Regions from separate parts of the Pseudomonas sp. D(2018) genome, predicted to be linked through region 3. Evidence: predicted binding sites of a transcription regulator. Region 3 holds the regulator's gene; each other region holds the start of a gene.
The links. Region 3 encodes LexA, which represses DNA repair genes until DNA is damaged. Its sites were predicted from a motif close to CTGTNTNNNNANACAG; they were not measured.
Positions count from the first base shown of each region.

Region 1: the regulator LexA is predicted to act here: its motif matches at 7,314-7,329, upstream of recN (DNA repair protein RecN).
Region 2: the regulator LexA is predicted to act here: its motif matches at 7,644-7,659, upstream of imuA (translesion DNA synthesis-associated protein ImuA).

Region 1 covers NZ_SCOK01000026.1:63,912-73,492, forward strand. The annotation lists gene carB (carbamoyl-phosphate synthase large subunit) at 1-456, opposite strand, end outside; gene leuE (leucine efflux protein LeuE) at 476-1,126, opposite strand; gene carA (glutamine-hydrolyzing carbamoyl-phosphate synthase small subunit) at 1,153-2,289, opposite strand; gene dapB (4-hydroxy-tetrahydrodipicolinate reductase) at 2,473-3,276, opposite strand; gene dnaJ (molecular chaperone DnaJ) at 3,360-4,487, opposite strand; gene dnaK (molecular chaperone DnaK) at 4,612-6,525, opposite strand; gene grpE (nucleotide exchange factor GrpE) at 6,628-7,197, opposite strand; gene recN (DNA repair protein RecN) at 7,354-9,027, shown strand; gene fur (ferric iron uptake transcriptional regulator) at 9,080-9,484, opposite strand.
Region 2 covers NZ_SCOK01000037.1:22,924-32,504, forward strand. The annotation lists gene FFS60_RS20610 (tetratricopeptide repeat protein) at 21-431, opposite strand; gene FFS60_RS20615 (GreA/GreB family elongation factor) at 1,009-1,491, shown strand; gene FFS60_RS20620 (hypothetical protein) at 1,520-1,921, shown strand; gene FFS60_RS20630 (error-prone DNA polymerase) at 2,427-5,507, opposite strand; gene FFS60_RS20635 (DNA polymerase Y family protein) at 5,504-6,919, opposite strand; gene imuA (translesion DNA synthesis-associated protein ImuA) at 6,926-7,540, opposite strand; gene FFS60_RS20645 (SOS response-associated peptidase) at 7,882-8,583, shown strand; gene FFS60_RS20650 (hypothetical protein) at 8,609-9,040, opposite strand; gene FFS60_RS20655 (hypothetical protein) at 9,156-9,542, shown strand.
Region 3 covers NZ_SCOK01000022.1:26,925-36,505, reverse strand. The annotation lists gene FFS60_RS15630 (TetR/AcrR family transcriptional regulator) at 1-593, opposite strand, end outside; gene lexA (transcriptional repressor LexA) at 824-1,435, shown strand; gene sulA (SOS-induced cell division inhibitor SulA) at 1,446-1,919, shown strand; gene FFS60_RS15615 (hypothetical protein) at 2,002-2,235, opposite strand; gene FFS60_RS15610 (DUF6586 family protein) at 2,307-2,825, opposite strand; gene topA (type I DNA topoisomerase) at 2,892-5,498, opposite strand; gene FFS60_RS15600 (DUF1653 domain-containing protein) at 5,616-5,852, opposite strand; gene fadA (acetyl-CoA C-acyltransferase FadA) at 6,015-7,190, opposite strand; gene fadB (fatty acid oxidation complex subunit alpha FadB) at 7,210-9,357, opposite strand.

The sequences.
Region 1 (9,581 bases), on a different contig from region 3:
CATGCTGTGGGCGATGCCGGAGCGCGGGCAGGCCAGGCCGATATCTTTCATGGCCTTGTCGAAGCGCGAGCGGTCTTCGGCCTTGTCGATGGTGTCGGCATTGGCGCCGATCATTTCCACACCGAACTTCGCCAGCACGCCGTGACGCTCGAGGTCGAGGGCGCAGTTCAACGCGGTCTGGCCGCCCATGGTCGGCAGCAGCGCGTCAGGGCGCTCCTTCTCGATGATCTTGGCGACTGTCGCCCACTTGATCGGCTCGATGTAGGTGGCATCGGCCATGGCCGGATCAGTCATGATGGTGGCCGGGTTGGAGTTCACCAGGATGACGCGGAAGCCTTCTTCCTTCAGGGCCTTGCAGGCCTGAGCGCCGGAGTAGTCGAACTCGCAGGCCTGGCCGATCACGATGGGGCCGGCACCGAGGATCAGGATGCTCTTGATGTCTGTACGCTTGGGCATGGGACTCTCGTTGCAATAATCAGGACAGGGTTGCGGTGGCCAGCTTCACGCCAAAGCCGACGAACAGGGCGCCGACGCCGCTCGAGGCGCCGGCAGCCAACCGTTGCCGCTGGCGGAACCAGGCCGCCAGACGCACACCGGAAAAAATCAGGAAACTCAGGTAAAGGGCGCTGATGACTTCGAGGATCACACCCAGTACCAGGAACGACACTCCGGGGTAGGCGTATCCCGGGTCGACGAACTGGATGAAGAAGGACACGAAGAAGAGGATCGCCTTGGGGTTGGACAGACTCAGCAGCAGCGCCTTACGGAACGGCTGATTGACGTCCAGGTCCTTCACTGGCGCGGTTTGTTCGACCGGCTGGCGCAACTTCTGCCAGCCACCCCGCAGCATCCCGACACCCAGATAGAACAGGTAAGCCGCGCCAACGTACTTCAGGCCGAGGAACAACATCGGCTCAGCCTTGAGCAGCGAGGCGATCCCCAATGCCGACAGCAGCATCAGGATCGCATCGCCCAGGAACACCGCGCTGGCAGCCCGGTAGCCGGCGCCCACGCCGCGCTGGGCGGCGGTGGCGAGCACGAACAGCGAGTTCGGCCCCGGCAGCAGGACGATGAACAGCGTGCCCAGGACATAGGTCCAAAGGTCGGTGATTCCCAAGGTCGGCATCATCTTCGCAAGCCTCTTCAGCGGTCTCAGCGACGCTCGGCCATAGCCGCGATGAAGCGGTCGAACAGCGGCGCCACGTCGTGCGGACCAGGGCTGGCTTCCGGGTGCCCCTGGAAGCTGAAGGCGACCTTGTCAGTGCGCTCGATGCCCTGCAGGGTACCGTCGAACAACGACTTGTGGGTGGCACGCAGGTTGGCCGGCAAGGTCGACTCATCCACAGCGAAACCGTGGTTCTGGCTGGTGATCATCACCACGCTGGAATCCAGGTCCTGCACCGGGTGGTTGGCACCATGGTGGCCATGGCCCATTTTCACGGTCTTGGCGCCGGAGGCCAGGGCCAGCAACTGATGGCCAAGGCAAATGCCGAAGACCGGGATCTCGGTATCGAGGAATTCGCGGATGGCCTGGATGGCGTAATCGCACGGCTCGGGGTCACCAGGGCCGTTGGAGAGGAAGACGCCGTCCGGATTCAGCGCCAGCACTTCGCTTGCCGGAGTCTGCGCCGGCACTACTGTCAGGCGGCAGCCGCGAGCGACCAACATGCGCAGGATGTTCAACTTCACGCCGAAGTCATAGGCCACCACGTGGTAGGGCAGCTCGCTGGCAGCGATTTCCGGATGGCTGTCGGTTTCCAGGTTCCATACGCTGGAACGCCACTCGTAACGTTCTTCGCAGGACACCACCTTGGCAAGGTCCATGCCTTTCAGGCCGGGGAAACTGCGCGCCAGCTCCAGTGCTTTCTCCTCAGTGGCGTCGTCACCGACGAGGATGCAGCCATTCTGGGAGCCCTTTTCACGCAGAATGCGGGTCAGGCGGCGGGTATCGATGCCGGCGATGGCAACGGTGCCGTTCTCTTTCAGGTAATCCGGCAGCGACTGCTTGTTACGCCAATTGCTGGCCAGCAGCGGCAGGTCGCGAATGATCAGGCCGGCGGCCCATACGCGATTGGCTTCGGCGTCTTCCGGCGTGGTGCCGGTGTTGCCGATGTGCGGATAGGTCAGGGTAACGATTTGCTGGGCATAGGAAGGATCGGTAAGGATTTCCTGATAGCCGGTCATGGCAGTGTTGAACACTACCTCACCGATGGTATGGCCATCGGCCCCAATGGCGTCGCCGCGAAAAATGCTGCCGTCGGCAAGCGCGAGTATGGCTGGCTTAGTCAAGAAGACCTCCCGTAGATCAAGGCTGAAGCAAACGCAGGTTGTAAAAAAGCGGGATGACGTTGATACCGTCACCCCGCTTTTTTATCTGAGCCATTTCTGCGTAACTTTTAGTGGACACACTAAAGCTGCAGTTTACAGGAATGCGTCATTTCGGTCCACCCAAAAGACATCCTGAATATCGACTCAGCGCAATCCCAGCACGTCCTGCATGTCGTACAGGCTCGCTTCCTGCCCTTCCAGCCACAGCGCCGCACGCACGGCGCCACGAGCGAAGGTCATACGACTGGAGGCCTTGTGGGTAATCTCAACGCGCTCGCCGTCCGCAGCGAACAGCACAGTGTGATCACCCACCACGTCGCCAGCACGCACGGTGGCAAAGCCGATGGTCTCGCGAGCGCGGGCGCCGGTCTGGCCTTCGCGACCGTAGACGGCCACCTTGGACAGGTCGCGGCCGAGTGCATCAGCCACCACTTCACCCATGCGCAGCGCGGTACCGGACGGCGCGTCGACCTTGTGACGGTGATGAGCCTCGATGATCTCGATATCCACCTCATCACCCAGCACGCGAGCAGTGGTATCCAGCAGCTTGAGGCAAAGATTCACGCCGACACTGAAGTTGGCGGCGAAGACGATCGGGATTTCCTTGGCGGCAGTCGCCAGCAAGGCCTTTTCCTCAGCGGAAAAACCGGTCGTGCCGATCACCATGGCCTTGCCCGCCTGACGGCAGACTTCCAGGTTCTTGAGGGTCACGGATGGGTGAGTGAAATCGATCAGCACATCGAACTCATCGACAACCTTGGCCAGATCGCCCGACAGAGGGACGCCAATTCGACCCAGCGCGGCCAACTCACCGGCATCGGCGCCGACCAGAGTGCTATCCGGACGATCGATGGCGGCGGTCAGACCAGCGCCCTGCGCCTGCTGCACTGCCTCGATCAGGTTCTTGCCCATGCGCCCGGCGGCGCCCATCACAGCAATACGTCGCATATAAAAGCTCCAAGCTGTAAGCCTGGAGCTGGAAGGCGGCACGGAAAGCCTGAAACACTTCGCCGCCCCTTCCAGCTCGTCGTTTAAAGATCGCCGAAAAAGCGCTTCATGCCCTCGAACCAGCTGCTGGCCTTGGGCGAATGGGAGCCGTCGTTCTGCAGCGTCTTGCGAAACTCATCGAGCAACTCGCGCTGGCGCTTGTCCAGGTTGACCGGCGTTTCCACCACAACCCGGCACATCAGGTCGCCGGCACCGCCGCCACGCACCGGGGCGACACCCTTGCCACGCAGACGGAACAACTTGCCGGTCTGGGTCGCTTCCGGAATCTTCAGCTTGACCCGACCATCGAGGGTCGGCACTTCCAGCTCGCCGCCCAGGGCCGCGTCTGCGAAGCTGATCGGCACCTCACAGTAGAGGTGCTTGCCGTCGCGCTGGAAGATCGGGTGCTCGCGCACGTTGACCACCACATAAAGGTCGCCGGCCGGACCACCCAGCGCACCGGCCTCGCCTTCGCCAGAGAGGCGGATGCGGTCGCCGGTATCGACACCAGCCGGCACCTTCACCGACAGGGTCTTGTGCTCTTCCACGCGCCCCTGGCCATGGCAGCTGCCACAGGGGTCGCTGATCATCTTGCCACTGCCGTGGCAGCGCGGGCAGGTCTGCTGGACCGAGAAGAAGCCTTGCTGCATGCGCACCTGGCCTATACCGCCACAGGTGGTGCAGGTGACAGGACTGGTGCCCTTCTTGGCACCCGAGCCTTCACAGGTCTTGCAGTTGACCAGGGTCGGCACACGAATGGTCACGGTAGTCCCGCGCACCGCTTCTTCCAGGTCCAGCTCCAGGGTGTAGCGCAGGTCGCTGCCACGCTGCGGACCACCACGCTGACCGCCACGCTGACCACCGAAGAAATCGCTGAACACGTCGCCGAAGATGTCGGAGAAGCTGGCACCGCCGAAACCGGCACCAGCGCCCGCCCCCATCTGCGGGTCGACGCCGGCGTGGCCGTACTGGTCGTACGCAGCACGCTTGCTGGCATCAGAGAGGATCTCGTAGGCCTCGTTGGCCTCCTTGAACTGCTCTTCCGCAGCCTTGTCGCCCGGGTTGCGGTCCGGGTGGTATTTCATGGCGAGACGGCGATAGGCCTTCTTCAGGTCGGCTTCGCTGGCGCCACGCTCGACACCGAGGATCTCGTAAAAGTCACGTTTAGCCATAGGTTTCCTGCACTCTCAAATTCACCAGCCCCAGACGCGCCAACGCGGGAGCAAGCTCCCGCGTGGCGGATCAGGCGTGCGGGGCGACTAGCCCCGCACGCTGGAGCGGAAGCAAGCGTGACACTTACTTGTTTTCCTTGACCTCTTCGAACTCGGCGTCGACGGCATCGTCGCCAGCCTTGTCCGCAGTAGAGGCTTGCGGCTGTTCGCCCGCCTGGGGCTGCTCGGCGTACATCTTCTGCGCCAGCGGGGTGGAAGCCTGGGACAGGGCATTCATCTTGGCTTCGATCTCAGCCTTGTCATCGCCCTTCACAGCTACTTCCAGCTCGCCCAGCGCTTTCTCGATGGCAGCCTTCTCCTCGGCAGTGGCCTTATCGCCAGCCTCGGTGATCATCTTGCGAGTGGCATGGACCAGCGCATCGCCCTGGTTGCGAGCAGCAGCCAGCTCTTCGAACTTGCGGTCTTCCTCGGCATTAGCCTCGGCATCACGCACCATCTGCTGGATTTCTTCCTCGGACAGGCCGGAGTTGGCCTTGATCACAATGGACTGCTGCTTGCCGGTCGCCTTGTCCTTGGCGGACACGTGCAGGATGCCGTTGGCGTCGATGTCGAAGGTCACTTCGATCTGCGGTACGCCACGCGGAGCCGGCGGGATCTCGGCCAGGTCGAACTTGCCCAGGGACTTGTTCTGACCAGCCTGCTTGCGCTCACCCTGCAGCACATGAATGGTCACGGCGGACTGGTTGTCGTCAGCAGTAGAGAACACCTGCGACTTCTTGGTCGGAATGGTGGTGTTCTTCTCGATCAGCGCGGTCATAACGCCACCCAGGGTTTCGATACCCAGGGTCAGCGGGGATACGTCGAGCAGCAGTACGTCCTTCACGTCACCGGCCAGTACGGCGCCCTGGATGGCAGCACCAATGGCAACGGCTTCGTCCGGGTTCACGTCCTTGCGCGGCTCCTTGCCGAAGAAGTCAGCAACTTGCTTCTGCACCAGCGGCATACGGGTCTGGCCACCGACCAGAATCACTTCCTGGATGTCGGATACGTCCAGGCCGGCGTCCTTCAGGGCGATGCGGCAAGGCTCGATGGTACGGGCGACCAAGTCTTCGACCAGGGCTTCCAGCTTGGCGCGGGAAATCTTCACGTTCAGGTGTTTCGGACCGGTCTGGTCTGCAGTGATGTACGGCAGGTTGACGTCGGTCTGCTGAGCGGAAGACAGCTCGATCTTGGCCTTCTCGGCGGCTTCCTTCAGGCGCTGCATGGCCAGGGGGTCGCCCTTGAGGTCCATGCCGGACTCTTTCTTGAACTCGTCTACGAGGTAGTCGATCAGGCGCAGATCGAAGTCTTCACCACCGAGGAAGGTGTCACCGTTGGTGGCCAGCACTTCGAACTGGTGCTCGCCATCGACTTCGGCAATCTCGATCACCGATACGTCGAAGGTGCCGCCGCCCAGGTCATAGACGATCACGGTATGGTCGCCCTTGGCCTTATCCATGCCGTAAGCCAGCGCTGCTGCAGTCGGCTCGTTGATGATGCGCTTGACGTCCAGACCGGCGATGCGACCGGCGTCTTTGGTGGCCTGGCGCTGGCTGTCGTTGAAGTAGGCCGGAACGGTGATCACCGCTTCGGTCACCGGCTCGCCGAGGTAGTCTTCGGCAGTCTTCTTCATCTTCTTGAGCACTTCCGCGGAAATCTGCGGCGGCGCCATCTTCTGGCCCTTCACCTCAACCCAGGCGTCACCGTTATCGGCCTTGGCGATCTTGTAGGGAACCATCTTGATGTCTTTCTGCACGACGTCTTCGTCGAAGCGGCGACCGATCAGACGCTTCACTGCGTACAGGGTGTTCTGCGGGTTGGTAACCGCTTGACGCTTGGCGGACTGACCAACCAAGGTTTCGCCGTCGTTGGTGTAGGCGATGATGGACGGCGTGGTGCGAGCACCCTCGGCGTTCTCGATCACCTTGACACTGCCGTTCTCCAGGATGGCCACGCAAGAGTTGGTGGTCCCCAGGTCGATACCAATGATTTTGCCCATATTCTCTCTCCCGAAACTTTGGATTCTCCGCAGCCTCGTTCTTCACGGACTGCGGCAGCACATAAACGCTTGATGTAACAGATGGGGGCCCGAGCCCGGATTTCAAGCCTGCTCGTCAATCGAAGGCGGCGTCGCACTCGGCGCCTTGCTGACCACCACCATGGCGGGACGCAGCAGACGGCCGTTGAGCAGGTAACCCTTCTGGAACACCTTCAGCACGCTGCCCGGCTCGACATGGGTGCTTTCTTCCATGGCCATGGCCTGGTGATGCTCAGGATTGAAGGGCGCACCATGCGGATCAACGGCTTCCAACTGGTAACGCTTTAGCGTGTCGTGGAACAGCTTCAGGGTCAGTTCCATGCCCTCGCGCACCGGCTTGATCGCGTCATCAGAGGCACTGGTCAATTCCAGGCCACGCTCAAGGCTGTCGACGACCGGCAGCAGGTCGTTGGCGAATTTTTCCAGGGCGAACTTGTGCGCCTTCTCCACATCCTGCTCAGCGCGGCGGCGGATGTTCTGCAGCTCGGCGGCAACACGCAGCGACTGATCCTGGGCCGCGGCCAGTTGCTCTTCCAGCACCTGTACGCGGGTGGCGAGATCGTCACCGGATGCGGTTTCGGCAGCGGGATTCGCTTCGGGGGTCTGGTTATCCAGGGTCTGTTCGTCGGCCATGCCTTCCTCCTCATACAAGACAGCTGCGGGTAAAGACCCGCTGATATGTCCGCCTATATGGGGCCGCAATTTGTCGGTTCAAGGGGGAGAGGCAATTGTCAGCCAGAAAACAAACACTGTATAAATACACAGCCACCTCAGCGCGGGAGTCGCACCATGCTGGTACATCTGTCGATCCATAACTACGCCATCGTCGAGCACCTGGACCTGGAGCTCGAGGGCGGCATGTCCGTGATCACCGGCGAAACCGGTGCCGGCAAGTCGATCATGCTCGATGCACTGGGCCTGACCCTGGGTGATCGCGCCGACAGCGGCGTGGTGCGCCCCGGTGCCGACAAGGCTGACATCCTCGCCAGCTTCGATGTCAGCAACATTGCCGAAGCCCGCGACTGGCTGGATGAACGCGACCTCGAGCAGGACGGCCCCTGCATCTTGCGCCGCGTGATCACAGCCGAGGGTCGTTCACGCGCGTATATCAACGGCACCCCTTGCCCGCTCGGCGACTTGAAAAGTCTCGGCGAGCTCCTGATCGATATCCATGGCCAGCACGAACACCAGTCCCTGCTCAAAGCCGACACCCATCGTCGCCTGCTTGACGAGTTCGCCAGCGCGAGCGACCTGGCTCGCCAGGTGCAGCTAGCGGCCCAGCGCTGGCGGCAAACCCGCCAGGAGCTGGAACGCCTGTCCCGCGCTGGCGACGAGCAGCGTGCCCGCCACCAACTGCTCAGCTATCAACTGGACGAACTGGAAAACCTTGCCCTGGGCGAGAGCGAGCTGGAACAGCTGGAACAGGAGCATAAGAACCTGACCAACGCCGAAAGCCTGCTGGCTGCCTGCCGACAGGTCACTGACATGTGCAGCGAGAGTGATGCCGGCAACGTGCTCAGTGCACTGACCGCCAGCCTCAACCGCCTCACTGCCTTCCATTCTCAGCCGGGCGCCCTGGCCGAAGCGGTCAATCTGCTGTCCAGCGCGCAGATCCAGGTCGAGGAAGCCATGGGCGAGCTGAACCGCTTCCTAGACCACTTCGACGCCGACCCCGAGCGCCAGCAGGCACTGGAAGAGCGTCTCGACACCATCTACACCCTGGCGCGCAAGCACCGGGTACAGCCAAGCGAGCTGGCCGAGCTGCAACAGAAGCTGCTGGACGAGCTGGAAGCCCTCAATGCCGACGACGAAGCCGCTGAGCGCCTGGCCGAGGAACTGGCCGCCTATGCACGTCACTACCAAGAGAAAGCCGCGGAACTGAGCAGGCTGCGCGGCGAGGCGGCCGGCCGCCTGGCAGGCGCAGTGGAAACCGAAATGCAACGCCTGGGCATGCCCGGCGGACGCTTCAACATCCAGCTGCATTCCAGCCAGGTCGATGAACCTCAACAATATGGTCTGGAGCAGGTTGAGTTCCTGGTCAGCGCCAACCCCGGCCAGCCACTGAAGGCACTGGCCAAGGTCGCCTCGGGCGGCGAGCTGTCCCGCATCAGCCTGGCCATCCAGGTAATCACTGCGCAGACTTCCCGCGTGCCGACCCTGGTCTTCGACGAAGTGGACGTGGGCATCGGCGGCCCGACAGCCGAAGTGGTGGGCCAACTGCTGCGCCGGCTAGGTGAGCGCGGCCAGGTACTCACCGTTACCCACCTGCCGCAGGTCGCCGCCCAGGGTCATCACCACCTCTTCGTACACAAGGAACGCGGCACCCAGGAAACCCGCACAGCGGTGGCCAAGCTGCAAGAAGCACCGCGCATCGAAGAGATCGCCCGCATGCTGGGTGGCGTCGACCTCACCGAGGAGTCCCTGGCCCACGCGAGGAAGATGGTGACCAGCGCCCAGGGCTGATCCCAGAAACGAAAAAGGCGACCCAGAGGTCGCCTTTTTGTGCGCGAAGTGCTTACTTCTTCTTGCGCACGTAGAGCACCAGATTGTGGTCGACCAACTCGAAGCCACGCTCCTTGACGATCTCCTTCTGGCGCTTCTCGATCTCCGGATCGAAGAACTCGATCACTTCGCCGCTATCGACGCACACCATGTGGTCGTGGTGGCCGCTGTCAGCCAGCTCGAACACCGCATGACCGCCGTCGAAGTTATGGCGCACTACCAGGCCCGCCGCCTCGAACTGGGTCAGAACCCGGTAGACAGTGGCCAAGCCGACGTCTTCGCCAGCTTCCATCAGGGCCTTGTAAACATCCTCCGCGCTCATGTGGCGCTGCTCGGTGGAGTCGAGCATCTGGAGGATCTTGACCCGAGGCAAGGTCACCTTCAGGCCGGCTTTACGCAGTTCGTTGTTTTCAACCATGGTCAGCTTTCTCGAGGAATGCAGCTTTCGCAGCTTCCCTTAATGCAGGTATGATCGGGACTTTTGATGCCCGTCCAAGATAGTGGAAGTCTCCCAC
Region 2 (9,581 bases), on a different contig from region 3:
CCCAGCGGCGCGCGGCGCGATCAGGATTGCAGCGGGAGGCGGCTGAGCAGGCGTTTGGCTTCGTGGGACCCCTGGGCAGCGGCCTGTTCCAGCCAGTGGCGGGCTTGTTCCGGCTCGTTGATGCGCGGCTGGCTGCACAGGCGGCCCAGCTCGAGCTGCGCACGGCGATCACCGGCACGGGCGGCCTGTCGCAGCATGTCCAGACCGATGCGGCGGTCACGCTGGTTGCCGCAGTCGCGGCAGAGCATTTGCCCGAGACGGCTCTGGGCCGCCACCACACCTTCTCGTGCCGGCTGCTTGAGCAGCTTGCCGGCGAACCGCTTCACGCTCCGCGTCTGGCCCAGGCGCGGGCTGTCCAGCAGCCAGAGGGCGACTCGGGTCGGCAAGGTTTGCTGATTGGCAATGGAGTCGGCGGGAACGCGGTACTTCATGAAAAAAGAGGCAGGTGGCCGGAAAGGCGCGCAACTCTACTCCTTTTTCGTAGCAGGTAAAGTCTTGCAATTGCCGCAGGTCGCGTTCTAGAGCAAGTGCTCGGGACAATCCACAGAAGCTGTGGATAACTCTGTGAAGAAGATGCTCGAAACGTCACCAAGTGCCTATGCAGCGTGGCTTCCGCTCAAACTGATGATTTTTTCACCAATTATAAAAATCCTTATTTTTCATGCACTTACGAATTCATCATAGAGAATCAAGCGCTTACAGGGGATTTCGGTAGCCGTTTGCGAGGCTGCTTCGCGACTGTGCACAACTTGAAACTGTCAATACCCTGCCCGCCCCGTTGCGGGGCATTTTCCTCGGAAAGGCGGCTAGAACCTATGTTGCACGGGTGTTCCAGACGACGACGAATGGCATGAAATGGGGCCGCCGGGTCTTTCGCCAAGCTGGTACGAAGGTACTTCTGCGCCAACTCTGTGCACAGGTTCGTCCCTTCTTGTACAGACCCGTTTCCCGCCACCGCGCTTGGCCCCTTAGAATGCGTCGCCTGCCCCTTCAGCCTCGACCTTCCCCATGGACAAAGCCCGTATCCATCGCCTGATCCTCGACAAGCTCGCCGCCGACCTGCACGTGCTGCAACGCGCGGCGCAGACTGCCTACGAGGCGGCGACCCACGCCGAGAACATCGCGGAAAACAAATACGACACCCTTGGCCTGGAAGCCTCCTACCTGGCCACCGGCCAGGCCCGCCGGGCCGCGGAGATCAAGCAGGCGCTGGGGCTGTTCGAACACCTCAATCTGCGCCCCTTCGATCCCGCACGCGGCATTCAGCTCAGCGCCCTGGTGCTACTGGCGGCAGAAGACGGCAGCGAGCAGCGGTTGTTCCTCGGCCCCGAAGCCGCTGGCCTGAAAGTGGTGGACGACGGCGAGGAAATCACGGTGATCAGCCCCCGTTCGCCTCTGGGCCAGGCCCTGCTGGGCAAAGTCGAAGGCGCAGAGGTGACGCTGACCATTGGCAACGGCAGCCAAACCTTCGAGGTGCTGGAGGTACACTGAAACAGCCGCCCATCGCCTCGGAGGCTCCATGGCTCGCCCACGTCGCATCCTGCGCATCAGCTTCAATCCTGCGGTCCTGACCCTCAGCGTCGCGCTGGGAGTCTGGCTCGGCTTTATCGCCATCAGCCTGACCGCCTACCTCGGCTACCAGTTCTACATGGCCGATAGCGAGACCCCGGTTGCCCAGGTCTTCACCCCACCACCCGCGTCACCGCCGCAGCCGGCGCCAACGCCACCGAGCACGGGCGAAGAACGCCTGCAGACGTACGAGGAGCGCTACAACGCCACCCAGCGCGCGGACAACGAGCGCCTGGAACGCCTGGAGGAGCAGCGTCGGCTGAACGATGCCAAATGTCAGTTCTGGACCGAGCAGTACCGAAACGCACCCACCGAGAAGGCCAAGCGCAACATGGACCAGGAGTGCGGATAGGCGTCTCGTCTGATTCCATCGTGCCAGCCGACCAAAGGCAGCCGGCTTCAAGTGACCGTCACAATGGCGCGGCTAGACTCCGGTTGTGCGTCCTTCACTTTGGCGCCAGAGGCGGTTTGCAATGGGTCCCGAATTCTTCATAGCCCTGATGATCATGGGTTGGCTGCTGGCAGCGGTCGCGCTGCTGTGGGCCATGCTCAGGATCTCTCACCATCACCACCATCACCACAGCCGGCCTTCGCCGCCCCACTCCTCCCGCTCGTTCCGGCGGCACAAGGCGAAAGACTCTCCGATTACTCCGCACTGAACGTCTTGTAGAACGGGGGTGCAATGCGCCCCTTGGCGAATGAATTCACCCCTACAAAATCCACCAAACGTCGGCATCTTCGGCGAAATACGCATTTTTGTGGACGCTGCTCTTCGTAGGATGTGGTTGAGCGCAGCGAAACCCATCAGTGCTGGGCGATGGGTTCGCAAGCCCTACCCATCCGGATGGAGCGTCTGCCTAGTGGAAATCCCGGCTTTTCACATCAAGGCCGCTGAGCAGCGGCGTGAGGTCGTGCAGGCGTCGGGCAATGAGGTGGCGCACGCCGTCCACCGACTCCAGGCGGCCATCCACCTGCAGCAGTTGCGAGCCCACCAGCACACGGCGCTGGCGTTCCGCCAGGTCGTGCCAGACCACCACATTGACCATGCCGTGCTCGTCTTCCAGGGTGACGAAAATCACCCCGCTGGCGGTCTGCGGACGCTGCCGACCCACCACCAGGCCGGCGACGCTGACCTGCCGCCCATGTTCCACCGCCAACAGTTCCCGCGAACTGCGGCAACGCCGCTTGCGCAGCGCACTCCGTAGCAACGCCATGGGGTGCGGCCCGAGGGTGGTGCCCAGCGTTGCGTAGTCAGTGAGCATGTCTTCAGCCACGCTGGGTAGCGGCAGCGCCACTTGCGCTTCCTCCTGCTCCGGCAGATCGGCGAAGAGTGGCGCCTGCACCTCCACCCCGGCCATCGCCCAGCGCGCTCGATGGCGATGACCGGCCAGATCGCGCAGGGCGCCGGAATCGGCCAGCAGTTCGCGAGCGCGAGCATCCAGATGGGCGCGTTGGCTGAGGTCGCTCACACTGCTGAATGGCGCAGCCTGCCGCGTCACCTCAATGCGTCGTGCATCGTCCTCGCGAAAGCCTTTCACCATGCGCAGCCCAAGACGGATGGCCGGTTCGCCCCCCAACGCCAGCGGCTCCAGCGAGCAGTCCCAGTCGGAGTGCTGCACATCCACCGGACGCACTTCGATGCCATGACGGCGGGCGTCCTGCAGCACCTGGTCGGGGCTGTAGAACCCCATGGGCCAGCTGTTGATCAAGGCGCAGGCGTAGGCGGCCGGCTCATGGCATTTCAGCCAGCAGCTGGCGTAGGTGAGCAGGGCGAAACTGGCCGCATGGGACTCGGGAAAACCGTAGCTGCCAAAGCCCTTGATCTGCTCGAAGATCCGCTCGATGAACGCCTGTTCATACCCCTTGGCGAGCATTCGCGAAGTGAGCCGCTGGCGATGGTGCTCCAGGCCGCCATGGCGCTTCCAGGCCGCCATGTTGCGGCGCAACTCATCGGCCTCGCCGGGGGTGTAGTCGGCGGCAACCATGGCCAGTTGCATCACCTGTTCCTGGAACAGTGGCACGCCGAGGGTCCGCTCGAAAACGGGAATGAGTTCTTCCTTCGGATAGGTCACCGGCTCTTCCTTGTTACGCCGGCGCAAGTAGGGATGGACCATGTTGCCCTGGATCGGCCCCGGCCGGACGATGGCGACCTGTATCACCAGGTCGTAGAAGGTCCTGGGCTTGAGGCGCGGCAGCATGGACATCTGCGCCCGCGACTCGATCTGGAATACGCCGATGGTGTCGGCGCGGCTGATCATTTCGTAGGTGGCGGTGTCTTCCTTGGGCAGCGTGGCCAGGGTCCATTGGGTGCCGCGATAGCGCTCGATCAGGGCGAAGCAGCGACGTAACGCGCTGAGCATGCCGAGCGCCAGCACGTCCACCTTGAGCAGCCCCACCAGATCGAGGTCGTCCTTGTCCCACTGGATCACGGTGCGCTCGGCCATGCTGGCGTTTTCCACCGGCACCAGGCTGTCCAGCGGCGCTTCGGAAATCACGAAACCGCCGGGGTGCTGCGAGAGGTGGCGGGGAAAGCCGATCAGCTCGTTGGTCAGCGCCAGCACCGGGCGCAACACCGGGCTGTCGGGGTCGAAACCCACCTCGCGCAGGCGCTCTGCCGAGGGGGCCTGGTCGCTCCAGCCGCCACAGCAGTCGGCCAGAGCGTTGACCTGGTCGGGCGGCAGCCCCAGGGCCTTGGCCACATCGCGAATGGCACCGGCCCCGTGATAGGTGCTGACCACGGCGGTAAGCGCCGCCCTGCCCCGCCCATAACGGCGGAACACGTACTGGATGACTTCCTCGCGGCGTTCGTGCTCGAAGTCGACGTCGATGTCCGGTGGCTCGTTGCGTTCCCGGGACATGAAGCGTTCGAACAGGAGTTCAGTGGCATCGCATGGGTTCAATTCGGTGATGCCCAGGGCAAAGCACACCACCGAGTTGGCCGCCGAACCGCGCCCCTGGCAGAGGATGTTCTCTCTGCGGGCGAACTCGACGATGTCATATACCGTGAGGAAATAGCTTTCGTAGCCCAGCTCGGCGATCAGTGCGAGCTCCTTCTCCACCAGCATCCGGGCTTTCTCCGGCGCACCATCGGGCCAGCGGCGGACCATCCCCTTCTCGGTGACGATACGCAGCCAGGTGGTGGGGCTTTGGCCGTCCGGCACTAGTTCACGGGGATACTGGTAGTTCAGTTGGTCCAGGTTGAAACCGCAACGGCGAGCGATGCGCACCGATTCGGCAAGCAGCTCCGGCGGATAGAGACTGGCCAGCACTTCGCGGCGACGCAGGTGGCGCTCGCCATTGGGGAACAGCCGGTGCCCCGCTTCGGCCAGGGTGCAATGGTGGCGCACGGCAGTCATGCAATCCTGCAGGGCGCGGCGGCCACGGGCATGCATATGCACATCGCCGGTCGCCACCGCAGGAATCCCGAGGCGTTCGGCCAGGCCCAGCAGTCGAGCCAGGCGGCTGGCGTCATCCGGACCCTGGTGCAGCTCCACTGCCAGCCACAGGCGTTCGGGGAAGCACGCGCGCAGCCAGGGGCCTTCATGGTCGTCGTCTTCCCGGTCGGGCACCCAGATTGCCAGCAAGCCGTTGGAGGATTCGCTCAGGTCCTCACGAAGTAATCGGTATTCCCCCTTCTTCGCCCGCCGCCGGGCCTGGGTAATGAGCCGGCAGAGGTGCTGGTAACCCGTCAGGTTCTCCACCAGCAGTACCAGCTTGGGCCCGCCATCGACGCGCACCTCGCTGCCGATCACCAGGGGCAGCTCAACCTTCTTCGCCGCCTGCCAGGAGCGGACGATACCGGCCAGGGTGCATTCGTCAGTGATCGCCAGGGCAGCGTAACCATGACGCGCTGCCCGCTGGAACAATTCGTCGGCACTGGAGGCGCCGCGCTGGAAGCTGAAATTGGACAGGCAATGCAACTCGGCGTAGGCGCTCATGCGAACCAGCCGTGCAACAGCAACGGCCCCTCCCCGTTCACCGCCCGGAAGGCCCAACCACGCTGGCCGCCACGGGTTTCCACCAGGTAGTAATCACGGCGTACATCGCTGCCATCCCACCAGCCGGACTCGATGCGCTCGGGGCCGGCCAGGATGCGCACGCTGCCCTCCCGCAGCAGCACCGGGTCACGCAGCAGCCAACCGGGACGCGGTGGGCCAGCCGGGATCGGCGCCTGCGGGGCATCGACGTCCAGCTGCCAGGCGCATTCGGGGCGGTGATCGGCACGAGCGGCCAGGCTGTGCACGGCATCGTCCCCCAGCCGTGCCCGCAGACGTTCGCGCAATTGCTCCCAGGGCAGGGATTGGTGCGGGCGCTCATCGAACAGCTCACGCCGTTCCGGCACGAAGGCCGGTAGGTCCCGCGCCTGCAGGCGGAAAGCGCGCACCGGCGCCGGTACCTGCAACTGCTCCAGGCGCCCACGAGCCAGTTCGAAGAGCATGGCCGCCTCGCGCTCGGCGCTGAGCAAACCCACTGGCACCTGTGTGTCCGGGATGTCGCGGTGTTCCAGATAGAGGGTAAAGCGCTGTACCCCGCTGTCGCGGCTGGCGAGGAAGGCGGCCAGGTCGGCGGTGAGACGGCGCAGGGGAAAGAGCAACGCCTGGTGGGATTCCACCTCGAAATTCAGCTCGATACGCAGGTCGAACTCATCCGGCGGCCGGTAGCACTCCAGCGCCAGCGGACGCTCGCCGAGCAGGGTATCAAGGTGCTGCAGCACCTCGGCCGGAAAGCGCCGGGCGACCGTGCTCCGGGGCAGCGCCAGCACCTGCTCGACCGTACGCAGGCCCATGCGGATGAAAGCGGTAACGGTTTCCCGAGCCAGGCCAGCTCGCTCCACCGGCATCCGCCCCAGGACCTCGCGCAACTCACCCTGGTTCGCCACTGCCAGGCCATCGTAGGCATTGGCCAACATCCGCGCCGCCACCGGGTTGGGCGCCACTACGATGCGGTGACGAAACCCCAGGGCCGCCAGCTCCCCCCGCAGCCGAGCCTCGAAGCGCGGCCATGGGCCGAACAGGGCGAAGCTGGACTCCACCTCCAACAACAGGCAACGCGGATAGCGCAGGCTGACCTGGGAGCTGAAGCCATAGGCCCAGGCAGCGAGCAATTGCTGCCAGCGCTCGATGGATGCCGGGTCGTATTCCACCAGGGTGAAATCGCGGGTCAGGGCATGGGCAGCAGTCAATGACTGCCCGGGACGCAAGCCCAGGCTCCTGGCCGCCGGGTTGAGCGCACGCAGCACGCGGCGCTGGGGGGTGCCGGTCACCAGCGCCAGGGGCGACTCGGGGTCGGGGTGGCCGCGCAGCACGCCATCCAGCGCCAATTGCGGCAGCAATATGCAGGCCCAGCGCATGAGGATTTACCGAGCCAGAGCGATGGGCGCGGCAGGTGGCAGCCCACCCCGGCACTTGAGCACCCGCAACTGCGCCGGCTGTCCATCAACGGCAACGCGCAGGGCCGCTGGCGAGGGGTTGAGGGCGGCATCGAGCGGCCGGTAGGCAAAGGCCAGGGTCTGCCCGGTTTCGGCGGCCACCTGCAAGCGGCGCAGGGCACGGTCGTCGGCCTGCTGCGGCCAGCAGAGCACGGCGCCGCAACTGCCGGAGCGCAGGCATTGCTCAGCCGCCCAGAGCGCATCACGGCCGCTGGCCTCCACCAGCGCCAGCCAGCGCAAGTCCACGCCGGCTGCCCGCCAGGCCTGTGGATAAGGAATATGCGGTGGCGCCACCAGCACCACGCGCTCGGCACTGGCGGTCAGCCGTGCCAGCGTGGGCCAGAGCAGGCGCAACTCACCCAGGCCCGCGGCTGGAACCAGGATTTCGCTGAGCGCGGCTTCAGGCCAGCCACCGCCCGGCAGCACGCTGTCCAGAATGCGATGGCCGGTGGGTTGCTCGCGGCCGGCCGGCTGCGCACCGGACTGGCCTTTCCAGACCCGCCGCTCGTTGAGCAGGACGTCGAGGGCAACGACAGCGCCCATCAGGCCCGTCCATTGCCGGTAGAGAAAAACGGCAGCCCCGGGGAAGGGCTGCCGAAAGGGCCAGGAACAATCATCAAGGCCATTGGGGGAAATCCTAAGAATACTGTACTTATATACAGTAAATAGCAGAGACTTCTCCCGGTCAATCCAGAAAAGACAGAAGGCCTGCGGGAGCGCGTGGCTCCTTGTAAAGAACGTGCATTTTGTTGCCTTTTTCGCAGAATTTCACCGCAGATATACAGCCACCTGGCCATTAAACAGGTTGCCATCTCATGTCATTCACCCCTGCCAAGGCTGCGCAGGACCTATGCTCAATCCATCCCCGGATACAGGAACCTGCCATGTGCGGCCGCTATGTCAGCCCCTCGGAACGCGCCATCGAAGACTACTGGCACATCGGCGCCCGCGACTCCGGACGCTGGATCCAGAGCTTCAACGTGGCGCCCTCCAGCATCGTCCCGATGCTGCGCCTTGACGAACAGGGCGAACTGCAATTGGCATCCGCCCGCTGGGGCCTGATCCCTGCCTGGTGGAAGGAAGCGAAGCCACCGACCATGTCCTGTAATGCCCGCAGCGAAGAAGCCGCCAGCAAGCCCCTTTGGCGACAGAGCCTGCGCACCCAGCGCTGCCTGATGCCGGCCCTGGGTTGGTATGAGTGGAACCCACGCGAGGAAGTCCGCAACGCCCGCGGCCGACTGGTCCACCAGCCCTATTACCTCTACAGCCCGAACGACGCCGTGCTGGCATTCGCCGCCATGTGGGCCACCTGGCACGCCCCGGATGGCCAGCCCATCACCTCCTGCGCCCTGCTCACCCGGGAAGCCGCCCCCTCCATCAGTGCGATCCACAACCGTATGCCAGTGGTCCTGGCGTCCGAGCAGTTCGACCTGTGGCTGGCGCCCGATACAACTGACGAGCAGGTACAGCGCGCCATGGCCACGGCGCGCAGTGACTTCGTGGGGCGTGCAGTGTCCACGCGGGTAAATGATGTGCGCAATGATGATGAAGGGTTGATCGAGGGAGTGGCCGAGCCGCCGTCCTGAAGCCAGTCAGAACCCCTACGAAAGCCTACTCACCAACAGCCAGCCGCAATCGGGCCGGCGCCAACGTTGGACTCGCAAGGCGTGAACAGCAGGTTGTGTACGCGCTGATTGCCATCCGTTCAGCCAACACGAGCCGCGCAAAATCCGCCATCTGGTCATCCGACCAAGGGACTGTCGCTTCTTCCAGGAAGGCCACCATGGCGATATGCGCGGCAGATGCGTTCAGAGAGAGCTGACGCAGCTCTGCCCAGTAATCCGGTTCGATCACGAATCGCTCCTGGTGCACCACATTGTCAGATGCATTTGATAAGCAATAGCGCACGAACGTCAGAATCTCCAGGGAAAATCCGATGACTGGTGGAGAGGCGGAAGAAAAACGATCTTCAAGACCAGTAATCGCCCGGCCAAACAATGGCGAACGTCGGGAATACACTTGATTCGCATAGGCAGTGGTCACCGGGGGGGAGGATTCTCGCCCCTCCCGTCGATTACCTCCGCTCCCAGGCGCCCTGCCCGAACGGCCAGCCGGCCACACACCGGCCGGCCAAATGCACCAGCCTGGAGCAACCGCCATGAAAAACATGACCCCTGGCCCCTCTTCAGCATCGATCCGTAGCGGCAGTTTGGTGCTTCTTTCCGCCCTGCTGGTCGCAACAGGCTGTACGCACAACCCCGACATCAGAGCCAGCCGCGACGGAACCTCCGGCATCACGACCAGGGCGAACCCTGACTACATAAGCTGCGTGAAGGACGGTATTCGGCAAGACGCCCAGACCTTCACCACGGAGGAAAGTGGCAAGACACTGCTGTTCGTTGGCAGCACTGAACCCGACAAGGCATCCGGGCTTGTCGAACTCACCAGCGGCCAAGGCCAGAATCACTACTCCGTGTACCAGCGCAATGCCTGGCAGGACAAAGGGCGGCTGATCAATGCGGCGCGGATGTGCTCCAGTGCTTAGGGCGCTGGGCCTCTTCAGTCCTTGAAAGCAACAAAGCCC
Region 3 (9,581 bases):
ATCAGACGCATGACCTGCTCGATCGAGGTATTCACGCCAAAGTCGTTTTCTGCCATGGCGCGCAACGCCTTGATACCCGACATGCTGAAAGCAGCAGCTCCGAGCATGAAATGCACTCGCCAGAACAGCTCGAGTGGCGGAACCTTGGGAGCGGAGTCGTTCACCAGCAGCATGTAACGGCGGAAAACCTTTCCGTAAACTTCTTCGAGGTACTTGCGCAAGTGCCCCTGGCTCTGACTGAATGCAAGCCCAAGCAGACGCATGAAGATCGAAAGGTCATTGCCACTGCGGGGCTTTACCGCCAGCGCCTGCTCAACGAGCATTTCCAGCAACTCTTCAAGGCTGGCCTTGCTCTCTGCCTTGGCCTGACGGCGGTCCAGTTCGCGCTCCAGGCTCTGGCAGAACGGGCCGAGGAAACGCGAGAAAACTGCCTGGATCAGCGCTTTCTTAGAGCCGAAATGGTAGTTCACAGCCGCCAGGTTGACCCCAGCTTTGCTGGTGATCAGGCGCAACGAAGTCTCGGCAAAGCCTTTCTCCGCGAACAGCTGTTCCGCAGCATCCAGAATGCGTTCAACGGTTTCCGACTGGGCCATGGCTCCTCCGCCTGACAAACACTTGTTTGAAACATACGTTTCATCCGGTCAGCTTGTCAAGCCATGCGCACCACTATCTGACGCAATGGTCACCCTCCCCGTAGCCAGCGCAACAGCAGCCTTGCCCAACCTTGAGCCGCAATCTCTCTTCTCTCCATAAAAAGAAGCGTTGCCAAGGTCACGCCACTGTATATAATCCCAGTCACTGTATAAAAAAACAGAGCGCCGCCATGCTGAAACTGACGCACCGCCAAGCCGAGATTCTCGCATTCATCAAGCGCTGCCTTGAAGATAACGGCTTCCCCCCGACCCGGGCGGAAATTGCCCAAGAACTCGGTTTCAAGTCGCCAAATGCCGCCGAGGAGCACCTCAAGGCCCTCGCCCGCAAGGGTGCCATCGAGATGACCCCGGGCGCATCCCGCGGCATCCGCATCCCTGGCTTCGAGCCTGGTAGCAACGAAGACGATGGTTTGCCGGTGATCGGCCGGGTCGCCGCTGGCGCGCCAATCCTTGCCCAGCAGAACATAGAAGAATCCTGCCGCATCAATCCCGACTTCTTCCATCCCCGTGCCGACTACCTGCTGCGCGTTCGCGGCATGTCCATGAAGGACATCGGCATCTATGACGGCGACCTGCTGGCCGTACACAGCACCCATGAGGCCCGCAACGGCCAGGTGGTGGTAGCTCGACTCGGCGAAGAAGTCACGGTCAAGCGCTTCAAGCGCGAAGGCGACAAGGTCTGGTTAATCGCCGAGAACCCCGAGTTCGCCCCCATCGAAGTGAACCTTGATGAGCAGGACCTGGTGATCGAAGGTTTGAGTGTCGGCGTGATCCGCCGCTAAAGGAGGCTCTATGCAGTTCCCGCAGTCGCTTGGTCGGTCTCAGCTCCCCCTGTTCCACGACGCCATCCTGGCCACCCCCGTGGTCCCGATGCTGACCGATGTAGTGGAAGAACCCCACCCGGAAGAGCCGGAAGCCTTCAGCGAGCTCTCGCTTCGAGGCGCCACTGGGCACTGCCGAAGCCTGCTGGGGTCGGTGCTTCGGGAACTCAGCGAAGAACAGGACGCACGCTGGCTGACACTGATCGGCGCCCCCTCCGGCCTGACCCGTGACTGGTTGCGCGAGTCCGGCCTGAACCGCGAACGCATACTGCTCCTGCAACCACGCGGCGAACAAAGCGCCCTGGAACTGGCATGCGAGGCGTTGCGATTGGGCCGCAGCCACACAGTAGTGAGCTGGCTGCAACTTGGGCAAAAGGCCAAACGCAGACTGGCCCACGCGGCACGCGAGGGTAGCGCGCAAAGCCTTAACATTCTTCTGGGGTGATAAGGACAGCGGGCGCCAGGTGATACCTAAGGCCTTTGACATCAGACGGTAACCGAATCAAAGGTAGATTAGGCTCCAGAAATCAATGCAGAACGCGCGGACCGTCTTGATGGTCCATGTCGCCTTCGGCCAGTCGGCCAGCCATCTGCACGCCGACATTCAGCATGGCCTTGGCGACTTCCAGGTGATGCCCCTGAAGGAAAGCCTTGGCATCGGCAGAGAAGTCCAGCGTCACCAACGCCTCCTCGTCCTCGGCCCGGCGCAGAATAATGCGCCCATCAGGCAGCTCGACTATTTCCAGAAAGGACGTAGGCATAAGTTCAAATCTCCACGAAAGGCGACCATTGTAACAGCGAGCCGCCAGTACGCCCTAGCCCATCGATCAAATCAGCACTCGCTCAGGGTTTCGCGGAAACGCAAGGCAAGGGATTTCAGACTCTGTCGCCAGGACTCCAGCGTCTCCCGCGACAAAGGCGCCACCTCCTCCTCCAGACTGACTGCGGTAATCAGCGGCAGTGTGGGATCGACTTTTGCCTGCTTTGGAGCCTGCGGCGGCTGGAACAGTCCACGATACGCTGCCAAAAGCGCGGCCAACCAGGTTTCGCTTTGCTGAGCCAGCTCCACCAGCTCAGCCAGCTCCGGGCTGGGCGCGACGGCCAGCACCTCTGGGGTTAACACAAGCTCGACACGCGGCGAATTGGCCTCGGGAAGGCGGTAGTAACCCGCGATCTCATGACAAAGGCCTAGCAGCGCACCATAAAGATGGAAGAGCGAAGCCTCACGCTCGGACTGCACCAGCGCCTGGGCATTCATCGCCCTACCCTCTTCCGCCTTGCGCCAGGACTCAAGCGACAGACCAGCGAAAAAGAGTTTCTGGTTGGTGCGGGTATAAAGCTCATGGGCCATGACGGCACCCTCCACAGGGGACTCGGGCAGTATATGCGCGCCCGGATCCGGGCGCGCTGCAGTCGGTCAGCGCTTATCTTCGACCTTCCACTTGCCGCCATCGTAGAAGGCGCGCCAGCCAGTGGGCTTACCTTCGACCTCAGTCTGTACGTACTGCTCCTTGGTCTTGCGACTGAATCGGATCACCGACGGACGCCCTTCAGGGTCTTTCGTCGGCGCATCCAGCAGGTAGTGGTACTTGGCGTCCAGCTCATCCTTGTGGGGGATCAGCTCCTTCACCAACGGGGCGCGGGTTTCACGGTTCTTTGGGAACTGGCTGGCTGCCAGGAAAAGCCCCGAAGCGCCATCACGCAGCACATAGATATCGTCAACCTTCTCGCACTTCAGCTCAGGCATGCGGATCGGGTCGATCTTCGGCGGCGCCGCCTCGCCACTCTTCAGCAGCTTGCGGGTGTTCTTGCAACTGGCATTGGTACAGCCAAAGAACTTGCCGAAACGACCTGTCTTGAGCTGCATCTCGCTGCCGCATTTGTCGCACTCAAGGCTCGGACCTTCGTAGCCCTTGATGCGATACTGACCCTGCTCGATCTCGTAGCCCGAGCAATCCGGGTTGTTACCGCAGATATGCAGTTTGCGAGTCTCGTCCAGCAGATAGGCGTCCATCGCAGTGGAGCAGATCGGGCAACGGTGCTTGCCACGCAACACGCGAGATTCGGACTCCCCCTCATCATCCGCGGCGATCTCATCACCCGGCACCAGGTTGATCGTGGCCTTGCAGCGCTCTTTCGGCGGCAGACTGTAGCCGGAGCAGCCAAGAAACACGCCAGTGGACGCAGTACGGATCATCATCGGGCGACCGCATTCGCGGCAGGCGATGTCGGTTAAAGTCGGCTGGTTGGCGCGCATGCCATTGTCGGCGCCTTCGGCCAGCTCCAGCTTTTTCTTGAAGTCGCCGTAGAACTCGTCCAGCAGATGCTTCCAGTCGCGCTCGCCCTGAGCCACATCGTCCAGATGCTCTTCCATACCGGCGGTGAAGCCATAGTCCATCAGGTTGGCGAAGCTTTCGCTCAGACGCTCAGTGACGATGTCACCCATCTTCTCCGCGTAGAAACGGCGGTTATGCACCGCCACGTAACCACGTTCCTGGATGGTGGAGATGATCGCCGCGTAGGTGGACGGACGGCCGATGCCACGCTTTTCGAGTTCCTTGACCAGACTGGCCTCGGAATAGCGCGCTGGCGGCTTGGTGAAGTGCTGACTGGGCTCGAGAGTGAGCAGTTTGAGCAGCTCGCCCTCCGTCATTTCCGGCAGCACGTCGTCCTCGCCCGGCTTGCTCTGCTGCGGCAGAACGCGGGTGTAACCATCGAACTTGAGGATGCGGCCCTTCGCGCGCAGCTCGAACTTGCTGGCAGTGACGCTGACGCTGGTGGACAGGTATTCGGCCGGCGGCATCTGGCAGGCCACGAACTGGCGCCAGATCAGGTCGTACAGGCGCTCGGCGTCACGCTCCATGCCGGACAGCTGGTTCGGGCGCAGGTTGACATCAGACGGGCGAATCGCCTCGTGAGCCTCCTGGGCGCCCTCCTTGCTGGAATAGACGTTCGCCTTGGCCGGCAGGTACTTCTGACCGAACTCACCCTCGATGAAGTCACGCACCATGGAAATGGCGTCGGCCGAGAGATTGGTCGAGTCAGTACGCATATAGGTGATGTAGCCGGCCTCGTAGAGACGCTGCGCCATCATCATGGTTTTCTTCACCCCGAAGCCCAGCCGATTGCTCGCGGCCTGCTGCAGGGTAGAGGTGATGAAGGGCGCGGACGGGCGACTGGATGTCGGCTTGTCCTCGCGCCTGGCCACGGTGTAGCTGGAGGCCTTGAGCTTCTCCAGGGCCGCCATGGCCTGGGCTTCATTGAGCGGCTTGAAGGCCTCGCCATTCTCACGGGCCACTTCGAAGCGCACCTTGGCGCCCTTGGTGGTGCCGAGGTCGGCATGCACTTCCCAGTACTCTTCCGGAACGAAGGCGCGAATCTCGCGCTCGCGCTCCACTACCAGCTTCACTGCTACGGACTGCACGCGGCCAGCGGACAGACCGCGGGCGATCTTCTGCCAAAGCAGCGGCGAGACCATGTAGCCCACTACACGATCGAGGAAGCGGCGAGCCTGCTGGGCGTTGACACGATTGATATCGAGATCGCCGGGCTGGGAGAAGGCCTCCTGGATGGCCTTCTTGGTGATTTCGTTGAACACCACGCGCTTGTAGCGGCTGTCATCGCCACCGATGGATTCCCGCAGGTGCCAGGCGATGGCCTCCCCTTCGCGGTCCAAGTCGGTTGCGAGATAAATGGTGTCGGCATCCTTGGCCAGGCGGCGCAATTCCTCAATCACCTTTTCCTTGCCGGGCAGGATCTCGTACTTGGCCTTCCAGCCGTGGTCCGGATCGACCCCCATACGGGCGACCAGCTGGCGCTTGGCCTTTTCCTTGGCGGACAGGGCGGGAGCTTCAGCAGCGGCCTTGCCACGCTTGGCCGGCTCTTTGGCGGTACTCGCCGAACCGCTGGTGGGGAGGTCACGGATATGGCCGATGCTCGACTTCACCACGTACTGGTTGCCCAGGTACTTGTTGATGGTCTTGGCCTTGGCCGGGGATTCCACGATGACCAGCGATTTGCCCATGGATCGGTGTGTTCCTGAATGAAATATGTAAAAAGCGGGAGCCGCCTGTCGCGGCACCGCTATATATAGTGGCCAGCGCAGCGCGGTCAAGCGCGCCCCTGGCCCTGTCCACGCCCCTCAGGGCTGCGGAAAGGGATCTGGCTCGGCACTCACCAAAGCGAAGCGCGCGATCTGCTCGCCGTCCACCTGAACCGTCTCGGTGAACATGCTGAGCGGACGCACCCAAAGGCCGTACTCACCGTAAAGGGCCTGGTAAACCACCAGCGCCTCCTCGGTTTCGGAGTGCCGGGCAATACCTATGACCCTGTATTGCTGACCTTTGTAGTGACGATAGAGACCCGGTTGCAGGCTCATGGTTGCCTCACAGTGATGAATGCAGGCTATCCCGCAAAGGTTGCGCATGGTGCCGCTTCATTCGGCCCGAGGCCAGCCCTTGAGAGAAATTTCCTGCGAAGTTTCTCCACATAAAAGCAAAAACCGGGGCACAAGGCCCCGGTTTCCTCATCTCCGCTACGCTCAGACGCGCTCGAAGATGGTGGTGATGCCCTGGCCGAGGCCCACGCACATGGTGGACACGCCCAGATTACCGCCGTTCTGCTTCATCACGTTCAGCAAGGTGCCGGAAATACGGGCACCAGAGCAGCCGAACGGGTGACCCAGGGCGATGGCGCCGCCATGCAGGTTAACCTTCTGCTCCATCTTGTCGAGGAGTTTGAGGTCTTTCAGCACCGGCAGTGCCTGAGCAGCGAAGGCTTCGTTGAGCTCAACGAAATCGATGTCATCCATGGTCAGGCCAGCGCGCTTGAGCGCCTTCTGAGTGGATGGCACCGGACCGTAACCCATGATCGCCGGGTCAACACCGGCAACCGCCATGGCACGAACCACGGCCATCGGCTGGATGCCCAGGTCTTGAGCACGCTGAGCGGACATGACGATCATGCACGATGCGCCGTCGGTGATCTGCGAGGAAGTACCCGCAGTCACGGTGCCGCCTTTCGGGTTGAACGCCGGCTTGAGGCTGGCCAGGCTTTCCAGCGTCGTCTCCGGACGAATGGTTTCGTCGAAGTCGAACACCTTCAGGAAGCCGTTCTCGTCGTAGCCTTGCATCGGGATGATTTCATCCTTGAACTTGCCTTCGACGGTAGCTTTGTGGGCCAGCTGGTGCGAACGCACACCGAACTGATCCTGAGCTTCACGGCTGATGCCGTGCATCTTGCCGAGCATTTCGGCGGTCAGCCCCATCATGCCCGAGGCCTTGGCGGCATACAGGGACATATGCGGGTTCGGATCGACGCCGTGCATCATGCCCACGTGGCCCATGTGCTCCACGCCACCGACTACGAACACGTCGCCGTTGCCGGTCTGGATGGCTTGCACGGCGGTGTGCAGGGCGCTCATGGACGAACCGCACAGACGGCTGACGGTCTGGCCGGCGCTGGTGTGGGGGATCTGGGTCATCAGCGACGCCATGCGTGCGATGTTCCAGCCCTGCTCCAGGGTCTGGTTCACGCAGCCCCAGATGACGTCCTCGACTTCCGCCGGGTCGACCTTGGCGTTGCGCTCCAGCAGCTTGCTGATCAGGTGGGCCGACATGTCCTCGGCACGGGTGTTGCGGTGCATGCCACCCTTGGAGCGACCCATCGGGGTGCGACCGAAGTCGACAATGACTGCATCTCTAGGATTCAGGCTCATATTCTTCACTCTCGCTCAATTAGCCGAAAAACTTCTGGCCGTTCTTGGCCATTTCGCGAAGCTTGGCGGTCGGGTGATACAGCGCGCCCAGGTCGGCGTACTTGTCGGCCATGGCTACGAATTCGGCCACACCGACGCTGTCGATGTAGCGCAGCGCACCACCACGGAAGGGCGGGAAGCCGATGCCGTAGATCAGGCCCATGTCGGCCTCGGCAGCCGTCGCTACGATGCCATCTTCCAGGCAACGTACGGTTTCCAGGCACAGCGGGATCATCATGAAGTTGATGATGTCTTCGTCAGTCAGCTCGCGCTGCTCCTTGACGATCGACTTCAGCACTTCATAGGCAACCGGATCGGTAACCTTTTTCGGCTTGCCGCGTTTGTCGGTTTCGTAGGCGTAGAAGCCCTTGCCGTTCTTCTGGCCCAGGCGATTGGCTTCGTACATCACGTCGACGGCCGTCTTGCCTTCAACCGCCATGCGATCCGGGAAGCCTTCGGCCATCACATCGCGACCGTGGTGACCGGTGTCGATGCCGACAACGTCGGACAAGTAGGCCGGACCCATGGGCCAGCCGAACTTCTCCATGATCTTGTCGATTCGTACGAAGTCGACGCCGAACTCCAACAGCTTGGCGAAGCCACCGAAATACGGGAACAGGACGCGGTTGACGAGGAAGCCGGGGCAGTCGTTGACCACGATCGGGTTCTTGCCCATTTTCTTGGCGTAGGCAACGGTGGTGGCAACGGCCACTTCGCTGGACTTCTCGCCACGGATCACTTCCACCAGCGGCATCATGTGCACCGGGTTGAAGAAGTGCATGCCGACGAAGTTCTCCGGGCGCTTCAGGGCTTGAGCCAGGTAGCTGATGGAGATGGTGGAGGTGTTCGAGGCGATGATGGCGTCTTCACGCACATGGCCTTCCACCTCGGCCAGCACGGCATGCTTGACCTTCGGGTTCTCGACCACAGCCTCGACCACGATGTCGACATTGCCGAAGTCGCCGTAGGACATGGTCGGACGAATCGCGTTCAGCGCTTCAGCCATCTTCTCAGGCTTCATGCGGCCCTTCTCGACGCGCTTGCCGAGCAGCTTGGACGCTTCCTGCAGGCCCATCTGGATACCCTCTTCGCGGATATCCTTCATCAGGATCGGAGTGCCCTTCGAGGCGGACTGGTAGGCGATGCCGCCACCCATGATGCCAGCGCCGAGAACAGCAGCCAGCTTCACGTCCTTGGCAGCTTCGTCGTACTGCTTGCCCTTCTTCTTCAGTTCCTGGTCATTCAGGAACAGTCCGATCAGGCTGGTGGCGACCGAAGTCTTGGCCAGTTTCACGAAACCGGCTGCCTCGACTTCCAGCGCCTTCTCGCGACCGAAGTTGGCGGCCTTCTGGATGGTCTTGATGGCTTCTACCGGGGCCGGGTAGTTCGGACCGGCCTGGCCGGCAACGAAACCCTTGGCGGTCTCGAAGGCCATCATCTGTTCGATGGCGTTGAGCTTGAGCTTTTCCAGCTTCGGCTGACGCTTGGCCTTGAAGTCCAGCTCGCCGGCAATGGCGCGCTTGACCAGGTCCAGGGCACCGGCCTGCAGCAGCTCGGGAGCGACCACGGCGTCGACGGCGCCGACTTTCAGTGCGTCTTCGGCGCGGTTCTCCTTACCGGAGGCGATCCACTCGATGGCGTTGTCGGTGCCGATGATGCGCGGCAGACGCACGGTGCCGCCGAAGCCTGGGTAGATGCCCAGCTTGACTTCCGGCAGGCCGATCTTGGCGACGGTGCTCATCACGCGGTAGTCGGCTGCCAGGCACATTTCCAGGCCGCCACCCAGGGCGATGCCGTTGATAGCGACAACGGTGGGAACTTCGAGGTCTTCGAACGCGCTGAAGATCTTGTTGGCTTCGAGGTTGCCGGCCACCAGTTCTTCGTCAGGCAACTGGAAGTTGTCGACGAATTCAGTGATATCGGCGCCGACGATGAATACGTCCTTGCCGCTGCTGACGATCACGCCCTTGACCGAAGCATCGGCCTTGATGGCTGCGACTGCATCACGCAGTTCGTTCAGGGTGAGACGGTTGAACTTGTTGACGGACTCACCCTTGAGGTCGAACTTCAGTTCGACGATACCGCCCTCAAGAGCCTTAACCGTGATGGCTTTACCTTCGTAAATCATCAACTGATCTCCACGGTTTGGGAAACTGGACTGTACGCGTCAGAGCCAACCGGCGGACTCGCCTCCGGCGCTGCCGGAGCATAGTCCTGATCGGTCCGGCACACCCACCGACGCGATATTCGGGCAGCATCGGAAGCGTCTGACAAGACAAACGCTCGATTCATACGCCCGTTTGATTTGGGTGAGCGGAGATTCAGGGAAAAGTCCGCTCTTGTCAATCTCGC